One region of the Pseudarthrobacter sp. lyk4-40-TYG-27 genome, then DNA from elsewhere that is predicted to be linked to it. Evidence: riboswitches for the same ligand, from Rfam matches in the RefSeq annotation. Region 1 holds a riboswitch; the other holds the start of a gene.

Region 1 (4,804 bases):
TGGCCCACGCCACGCCGAGGATGACGAACCAGACGGGAGTCACCAGCAGGGCAGCGAGCGTGTCGGGCTGGGTGGTCAGGGCCCAGAGAACGAAGGCGAAGAACGCGTACACCACCCACACGGCGGGGATGCCACCGGGCATCTTGAACTTCGAGGCCGCGTGCAGGTGCGGGCGGCGACGCCGGAAAGAGATGTAGCTCGCGAGGATGATCGACCAGACAAAGACGAAGCAGACGGCGGACACGGTGGTCACCATTTCAAAGGCCATGCCAACATCCTGGCCCGCATACATGAGTACGACGCCGGACAGCAGCAGGACGCAGGACAGGAACAGCGCGTTGCTGGGCACCTTCCTCGTGGAGAGCCGGCTGAAGACACCGGGGGCGTCGCCTTCCTGGGCCAGGCCGAAGACCATGCGGGACGTGGAGTAGATGCCGGAGTTCGCAGAGGACATCGCCGAAGTGAGGACCACCAGGTTGACCACCGTGGCCGCGGCGCCGAGGCCGGCCAGGGAGAACATCCCGATGAAGGGGCTGTGGCCGGCGGCGAACTGGGTCCACGGGGTGACTGCCATGAGGATGACCAGCGCGCCGACATAGAAGAGCAGCACGCGGACGGGGATGGCGTTGATGGCCCTGGGCAGCGTGCGCTCGGGATTCTTGGCCTCGGCGGCGGTGGTGCCCACCAGTTCGATGCCCACGAAGGCGAATACTGCAATCTGGAATCCGGCCACAAAGCCCATGAACTCATTGGGGAAGAACCCGCCATGGCTCCACAGGTTGGTGAAGCTAGCCGTGCCTGCGTCGCTCTGGAAACCGGTGAAGATCATGAAAAGTCCCACGATGATCAGGGCCGCGATGGCGACGATCTTGATGAGGGCGAACCAGAACTCTGTCTCGCCGAACGCCTTGACCGTGGCGAGGTTCAGCAGCAGCAGGATGCCCACCGTGGCCAGGCCCGGGATCCAAAGCGGCAGCGCCGGCCAAAGTTCTTTTGAGTACCCGGCGATGGCGATGACGTCCGCGATTCCGGTGATCACCCAGCAGAACCAGTACGTCCACCCGGTGAAGAAGCCTGCCCACGGACCCAGGAGGTCGGCGGCGAAATCACTGAAGGACTTGTAGTTCAGGTTGCTCAGCAGCAACTCGCCCATGGCCCGCATGACGAAGAAAAGCATGAAGCCGATGATCATGTACACGAAGATCACGGAAGGTCCGGCGGCGGAAATGGTCTTGCCGGAACCCATGAACAGGCCTGTGCCGATCGCGCCACCAATGGCGATGAGCTGGATATGCCGGTTGGTGAGTTGCCGTTCCAGGTGGGGAGGCCCGCTGCGGGCCGCCGTGGCAGCACCCTGGCCGCGGGCTGGTTCGCTGTTGGACGTGGGGGGATGAATCGCCATGAGGAACTCCATCGATAAAGCGGCTTTTGGAGCCGCAAAGATTTGGTTCCTCCCCGCTCTGTTGTGGACCTGAGAGTTTCCGCAGCCAAAGCCGCTTGCACCGTCGGTGAGCCAAGGTCATGCCCGGCTGCTTTCCAGAGTTGCCTGTCCGCGGCGGTACGTGGGCCTGAGAGTTTCCTGGGGAGGGTTTGCTCCTACGGCGCCTGCTGGGTGTACCCGGCAGGACTCTCCCGCCGCAGGTCGAAGGCGTATTCAGTTGGAGGTCGGCGGCTTTTTGGGCCGCCGCCGGGCATGCACGGGACAGGCGCCGACTGGTAGGCCGCTCCGGATACGCTGAGCCAGCCACCGGCGGCGCCAATCCCGGGTTCAGTGTGGTGTCCGTCACGATCGAATGTCAAACCCCTTCCGACACAAGCGGGAACGAAGGCATCACGCGCCCAGTCAAGCCCCTCACCGAACCTGGCCGATTTGCCAATGACGGGTTCGTCCCGATACCTTGTGAGCCGAATCACCCACATTTGAATAAGCCTTTCGAGCTGTGACGGGAGAGTCCTCCCGGCGAATCACCGGGCAGGCGCCGTAGGAGCAAATCCTCCCCAGGAATCTCTCAGGCCCATGTACCGTCACGGCGAGGCGACTCTGGAAAGCAACCAGGCTCCGGCCTGGTTCACCGACGGTGCAAGCGTCCCCTGCCGCCAGCAGGCAACGCGGAATCTCTCAGGTCCAATACAGAGCGGGGAGGAACCCATCCCACGCCGTGCCACCCTGGCCGGCCAGACCTGGAGTTCCTCATGACGATTCAGTCGCTTCCAACATCCTTCGTGGACCGCCATATCGGCGCGCGCCGCCAGGCCGACGTCGACACCATGCTCAAGGCCGTGGGCTACGACAGCGTGGACGGCCTGGTTGACGTGGCCGTCCCCGCGTCCATCCGGCAGGAAACTGCGCTCAAGCTGGCCGACGCCCTCAGCGAGGTTGAAGTCCTCACGGAACTGCGGAAGCTTGCCGCCAAGAACAAGACTGCCGTCCAGATGATCGGCCAGGGTTACTACGACACCGTGACGCCGCCGGTGATCCGCCGCAACATCCTGGAATCCCCGGCCTGGTACACCGCCTACACGCCCTACCAGCCGGAAATCTCGCAGGGCCGGCTTGAGGCGCTGCTGAACTTCCAGACCATGGTGCAGGACCTGACGGCGCTCCCGATAGCCAACGCTTCCTTGCTGGATGAAGCCACCGCCGTGGCCGAGGCCGTGCTCCTGATGCGCCGCGCCAACAAGTCCGCGGCAGCCAAGGACGGCAAGACTGTCCTGGACATCGACGTACTTCCGCAGACCATCGCTATTGTCAGGGGCCGTGCGGAGGCGCTGGGCTTCGAGGTGGAGGTCGCGGACCTGTCCAAGGGCCTGCCGGAGGGTGCCATCAATGGCGTCGTGCTGCAGCAGCCCGGCGCCTCCGGCCGCGTATGGGACCAGTCCGCCGTCATCACCGCTGCCAAGGACCGGGGCGCGCTGGTCACCGTGGCTGCGGACCTGCTGGCCCTGACACTGATCACACCTCCGGGCGAGCAGGGCGCGGACATTGCCGTTGGCTCGGCCCAGCGCTTTGGTGTGCCGTTGTTCTTTGGGGGGCCGCACGCCGCCTACATGGCTGTCCGCAAGGGCCTGGAACGTTCCCTGCCCGGCCGCCTGGTTGGGGTGTCCAAGGACGACGCCGGCGTTCCCGCTTACCGCCTGGCTTTGCAGACCCGCGAGCAGCACATCCGCCGCGAGAAGGCCACGTCCAACATCTGCACCGCCCAGGCGCTGCTGGCCATCGTTGCGTCCATGTACGCGGTGTACCACGGCCCCGACGGGCTGAAGGCGATCGCAGAGACCGTCCACAACAAGGCCAGGGTCTTGGCAACAGCACTCACGTCACTGGGCCGCGAACTGGTCACGGACTCCTTCTTCGACACCCTCACCGTCAGCGTTCCGGGCAAGGCCGCCAAGGTGGTCACCGCCGCTGAAGCCCGCGGCATCAACCTGCGCTTCATCGATCCGGACACGGTGGGCGTCTCCGTTGATGAGACGACGACGGCGGCAACACTTTCCGCCGTCGCCGTCGCCTTTGGCGCCGGTCCGGTGGGTGATGCCCAGGGATTCGAACTGCCCGACACTATTTTGCGCACCTCGGCCTACCTGCAGCATCCGGTGTTCAATACGCACCGGTCTGAACCCCAGTTGCTGCGTTACATTCGGAAGCTCTCGGACCGTGACCTGGCGCTGGACCGGACGATGATTCCGTTGGGTTCGTGCACCATGAAGCTGAACGCCACGGCCGAGATGGAGGCCATTTCCTGGCCGGAGTTCGCCTCGATCCACCCGTTCGCCCCGGACTCCCAGACCGAGGGCTGGCGCGAACTCATCGCCGGCCTGGAAGCGGACCTGGCCACGATCACCGGGTATGACCAGGTGTCCATCCAGCCCAACGCGGGCTCCCAGGGCGAACTCGCAGGGTTGCTCGCGATCCGCGGCTACCACCACTCCCGGGGCGAGCAGCAGCGCACCGTGTGCCTGATCCCGGCCTCGGCGCACGGCACCAACGCCGCCTCCGCCGTCCTGGCCGGGATGAAGGTGGTGGTGGTTGCCACCGCCGCTGACGGCACGATCGACCACGAGGACCTGACGGCCAAGATCGAGGCGAACCGGGACGTCCTGTCGGCCATCATGATCACCTACCCCTCCACCCACGGCGTGTTCGACGGGGACGTCCGCGAAGTCTGTGACGCCGTGCATGCTGCCGGCGGCCAGGTCTACATCGACGGGGCCAACCTGAACGCCCTGGTAGGACTCGCCCAGCCGGGCCGGTTCGGCGGCGACGTCTCGCACCTGAACCTGCACAAGACCTTCTGCATCCCGCACGGCGGCGGGGGACCCGGCGTCGGGCCCGTTGCCGCCAAGGCGCACCTGGCACCGTTCATGCCGGGCGATGCGAACAAAGCCGCGCACGAGCCCGGGCACGGTGTGGCGATCTCGGCGTCCCGGTTCGGTTCGGCCGGGGTGCTGCCGATTTCGTGGGCGTACGTGAAGCTGATGGGCGGGCAGGGCCTGACCGAGGCCACCAAGTCCGCGCTGCTGGCGGCCAACTATGTCGCGTCCCGCCTGAACGAGTACTTCCCGGTCCTGTACACCGGCGAAGGCGGGCTGGTGGCGCACGAGTGCATCCTGGACCTGCGCGAACTCACCGCGAAGACCGGGGTCACGGCCGAGGACGTGGCCAAGCGGCTGATCGACTTCGGTTTCCACGCCCCCACCCTGTCCTTCCCCGTCGCGGGCACGCTGATGGTGGAGCCCACCGAGTCCGAGGACCTGGCCGAGATCGACCGCTTCATCGAGGCCATGATCACCATTCATGGCGAGA
Region 2 (4,804 bases), on a different contig from region 1:
AAACCGAAGTCGATCAGCCGCTTGGCCACGTCCTCGGCCGTGACTCCCGTCTTCGCCGTGAGTTCGCGCAGGTCCAGGATGCACTCGTGCGCCACCAGCCCGCCTTCACCGGTGTAGAGGACCGGGAAGTACTCGTTCAGGCGGGACGCGACGTAGTTGGCCGCCAGCAGCGCGGACTTGGTGGCCTCGGTCAGGCCCTCACCGCCCATCAGCTTCACGTACGCCCACGAGATCGGCAGCACACCGGCCGAACCGAACCGGGACGCGGAGATCGCCACCCCGTGGCCCTCTTCATGGGCGGCCTTGTTCGCATCGCCCGGCATGAACGGTGCCAGGTGCGCCTTCGCGGCAACGGGCCCGACGCCGGGTCCCCCGCCGCCGTGCGGGATGCAGAAGGTCTTATGCAGGTTCAGGTGCGAGACGTCCCCGCCGAACCGGCCCGGCTGGGCCAGCCCCACCAGGGCGTTCAGGTTGGCCCCGTCGATGTAGACCTGGCCGCCGGCGGCGTGGACGGCGTCACAGACTTCGCGGACGTCCCCGTCGAACACGCCGTGGGTGGAGGGGTAGGTGATCATGATGGCCGACAGGACATCCCGGTTCGCCTCGATCTTGGCCGTCAGGTCCTCGTGGTCGATCGTCCCGTCAGCGGCGGTGGCCACCACCACCACCTTCATCCCGGCCAGGACGGCGGAGGCGGCGTTGGTGCCGTGCGCCGAGGCCGGGATCAGGCACACGGTGCGCTGCTGCTCGCCCCGGGAGTGGTGGTAGCCGCGGATCGCGAGCAACCCTGCGAGCTCGCCCTGCGAGCCCGCGTTGGGCTGGATGGACACCTGGTCATACCCGGTGATCGTGGCCAGGTCCGCTTCCAGGCCGGCGATGAGTTCGCGCCAGCCCTCGGTCTGGGAGTCCGGGGCGAACGGGTGGATCGAGGCGAACTCCGGCCAGGAAATGGCCTCCATCTCAGCCGTCGCGTTCAGCTTCATGGTGCACGAACCCAACGGAATCATCGTCCGGTCCAGCGCCAGGTCACGGTCCGAGAGCTTCCGAATGTAACGCAGCAACTGGGTTTCAGACCGGTGCGTATTGAACACCGGATGCTGCAGGTAGTCGGAAGAACGCTCGACGCCGGCCTCCAGCCCAAAGCCCTGGCCCTCGCTGTGTCCCTCGGCAACCGGGGCGCCGAAGACGTCGGCGACCTGCGCGACGATGGCCGGCGTCGTGGTTTCGTCGAGGGAGATGCCTACGGTGTCGGCGTCGATGGGCCGCAGGTTGATGCCGCGGGCCTCGGCGTCGGAAATCACTGCTGACGCACGGCCGGCAACACGGACCGTCAGGGTGTCGAAGAAGGAAGTGTGCAGGACATCCAGGCCGGCGGCCTTGAGCGCCGCGGCGAGGGTACGGGCGTGGCCATGCGTCGTTTCCGCGATCGCCTTCAGCCCGTCCGGGCCGTGGTACACCGCGTACATGGACGCAACGATGGCCAGCAGCGCCTGGGCGGTGCAGATGTTGGACGTGGCCTTCTCGCGGCGGATGTGCTGCTCGCGGGTCTGCAAAGCCAGGCGGTAAGCGGGAACGCCGGCGTCGTCCTTGGACACCCCAACCAGGCGGCCGGGCAGGGAACGTTCCAGGCCCTTGCGGACAGCCATGTAGGCGGCGTGCGGCCCCCCAAAGAACAACGGCACACCAAAGCGCTGGGCCGAGCCAACGGCAATGTCCGCGCCCTGCTCGCCCGGAGGTGTGATCAGTGTCAGGGCCAGCAGGTCCGCAGCCACCGTAACCAGCGCGCCGCGGTCCTTGGCAGCGGTAATGACGGCGGACTGGTCCCACACCCGGCCGGAGGCGCCGGGCTGCTGCAGCACGACGCCATTGATGGCACCCTCCGGCAGGCCCTTGGACAGGTCCGCGACCTCCACCTCGAAGCCCAGCGCCTCGGCGCGACCCTGCACGATGGCGATGGTCTGCGGAAGAACGTCGATGTCCAGGACCGTCTTGCCGTCCTTCGCTGCCGCGGACTTGTTGGCGCGGCGCATCAGGAGCACGGCCTCGGCCACGGCGGTGGCTTCATCCAGCAGCGAGGCGTTGGCGATGGGCAGTCCCACCAGGTCCTGCACCATGGTCTGGAAGTTCAGCAGTGCCTCGAGCCGGCCCTGCGAGATTTCCGGCTGGTACGGGGTGTAGGCGGTGTACCAGGCCGGGGATTCCAGGATGTTGCGGCGGATCACCGGCGGCGTCACGGTGTCGTAGTAGCCTTGGCCGATCATCTGGACTGCCGTCTTGTTCTTGGCGGCAAGCTTCCGCAGTTCCGTGAGGACTTCAACCTCGCTGAGGGCGTCCTGCAGGCGAAGGGCAGATTCCTGACGGATGACCTTGGGGACGGCGGTGTCAACCAGTGAGTCGACAGTGTCGTAGCCAACGGCTTTGAGCATGGTATCGACGTCGGCCTGGCGGCGCGCACCGATATGGCGGTCGACGAAAGTGGTGGAGGCTGGGCTAACCGGCACGAAGGAACTCCATTTACTCAGGCGGCGCAGGGTACGCCACAGCGATTCGGGTTCCTCCCCGCTCTGTATTGGACCTGAGAGTTTCCGCGGTGCCTGCCTGGCAGGACCCGCTTGCACCGTCGGTGAGCACACCGGCTCCGAATCCCCGATTGGGGGTCATGGGAACCGCCTGCTGCTTTCCAGAGGCGCCTCGCCGCGGCGGTACGGGGGCCTGCGAGATTCCTGGGGAGGATTTGCTCCTACGGCGCCTGCCTGTACACCGGCAGAACTCTCCCGCCGCAGATCAAAGGCTATTCACTTGTAAACCAGCCATGTGCTGGATCATGCGGGCCGGTGACAGCCCTCACAACATTCCATTGTCCTATGCCGCAACCCTTCCCGGCAAATGGCGGAGGCTACCTGCGAAGCCGCTCAAGGGCCGCCAGGAGTTCCTCCACGTCAGCCGCCGCTCCCCCTTGCGGCGCCGGGCCCACGGACAACATGGCGTTGAAATACAGCCCGTCCCCCATATACAAGACCGCTTTGGCCAGCCCCGGCCCCACGTCGGCCGCGATCTCGTCCAGCCACCGCTGCTGGATGGCCGCGAAACGGCGCCGCGTTTCCTGGTGCGCCACTTCCGCCAGCCTGGTGGCGGCAACGATGGCCCGGTCCAGCGGAGTGTCCGCCCAGACGGAGGAGCGGATGAAGTAGGCCGCCGCCCCCTCGGCGGCCGCGGCCATGGCGTCGGCGTCCTCTTTGGCCAGCCCGTCCAGGCGGTCCAGCAGCACTTCGATGAGCGCTTCCTTGTTGGGGAAGTGGTACAGCAGTCCCCCCTTGGACACGCCTGCCTTTTTGGCCACCGCGTCGAGCGTGGCCGCCCGCTCCCCCACGTCGATCAAGAGGGTTTCGAAGGCGTCAAGGACCGCATCACGGGCTACAGGCTTTCGGGGCATGCTTCCCATCATGCCCTCCGCCGGCGTCGAAAAGGGAAACGGCAAGGTTTTAAACTGTACCGTCTGGACGGTATATTTATTTTATGACGACTTCCCCTTCGACCTCGGCGCCTGCACGCAGCGGCGGAGCGGCCGGGCGGCCCCCGCGGCCCGACTGGCTCGCACTGGGGCTGCTGATGTTCCCGGTGCTGCTCGTCGCCGTGGACAATACCGCCCTGACATTCGCCCTGCCCGCCATCACCCGCGCCCTGGAACCCTCCGGTGTGCACGTGTTGTGGATTATTGACGCTTATCCACTGGTATTGGCCGGTCTCCTGGTATCGATGGGAAGCCTTGGCGACAGGATTGGGCGGCGCCGGTTGCTCATTATCGGCAGCACGGGCTTTGCCGGATTGTCCGCCGCAACGGCTTTTGCGCCCTCCGCGGAGTGGCTGATCGCCGGACGGGCCGCACTGGGGTTCTTCGGGGCGATGCTGATGCCCTCCACCTTGTCGCTGATCCGCAACATCTTCCCGGAGCCCAACCGCCGGCGGATGGCCGTCGCCATCTGGGCTGCCGGATTCTCCGGCGGCGCAGCCTTGGGGCCGATCTTCGGCGGCTGGCTGGTGGAGCATTTCTGGTGGGGCGCCGTGTTCCTGGTGGCGGTGCCCCTGATGGTTCCCCTGCTGGCACTGGGCCGCACTTTGATCCCGGAATCCAAGGACCCGTCGCCGGGAAGAGTGGACGTCCCGAGCATCCTGTTGTCCATGCTGGTGATGGTCCCCATGGTCTACGGCATCAAGGATGTTGCCACCGAAGGTCCGGGCCTGGCGGGCCTTGGCAGCATGGCGTTCGGCGTGGCGATGGGCGTGGTGTTCGTGCGGCGCCAGCACCGCTTGGAACACCCCCTGCTGGATATGTCGTTGTTCCGGAACCGGGTGTTCAGCATGGCCATCAGCGCCAACATCCTGGCCCTGTTTTCCTTCAACGGCTTCATCCTGTTCCTTGCCCAGCACCTCCAGCTCCTTGAGGGCCTGAGCCCGTCAGCCGCGGGCGTGGCGATGATTCCGGCGCTGGCAGCCACGGTGGTGGCCGGCTTGGTGGTGGTGCCGCTGGTTCGCAAGGTCCGCCCTGGCTACGTGGTGGCGGCGGGGCTGGCGTTCAGCGCCACGGGATACACCCTGGTGGCGTTTGGAAACCACGACGGCGGACCCGCGCTGCTGCTGGCAGCGCTCCTGGTCCTGGCGCTGGGCGTGGGCACGGCGGAAACCATTTCGAATGACCTCATCCTCGGCTCCGCGCCGCCGGAAAAGTCAGGGGCCGCCGCGGCGATCTCCGAAACCGGCTACGAGGTGGGCTCACTGCTGGGGACGGCCGTCCTTGGCTCCATCC

Evidence for each region. A riboswitch is a leader RNA that binds a small molecule or an ion and turns the genes downstream of it on or off. The one in region 1 is predicted to bind glycine.
Region 2: it holds a riboswitch for glycine, as region 1 does, so the genes downstream of both, gcvP (aminomethyl-transferring glycine dehydrogenase) here and gcvP (aminomethyl-transferring glycine dehydrogenase) in region 1, are expected to answer to the same signal.

The regions. Positions count from the first base shown of each region.
Region 1 covers NZ_JARVSH010000003.1:2,706-7,509, forward strand. The annotation lists gene cycA (D-serine/D-alanine/glycine transporter) at 1-1,402, opposite strand, end outside; glycine riboswitch at 1,451-1,546, opposite strand; glycine riboswitch at 1,547-1,645, opposite strand; glycine riboswitch at 1,935-2,035, shown strand; gene gcvP (aminomethyl-transferring glycine dehydrogenase) at 2,194-4,804, shown strand, end outside.
Region 2 covers NZ_JARVSH010000002.1:28,638-33,441, reverse strand. The annotation lists gene gcvP (aminomethyl-transferring glycine dehydrogenase) at 1-2,501, opposite strand, end outside; glycine riboswitch at 2,691-2,787, opposite strand; gene QRM96_RS03585 (TetR/AcrR family transcriptional regulator) at 2,897-3,433, opposite strand; gene QRM96_RS03580 (MFS transporter) at 3,517-4,804, shown strand, end outside.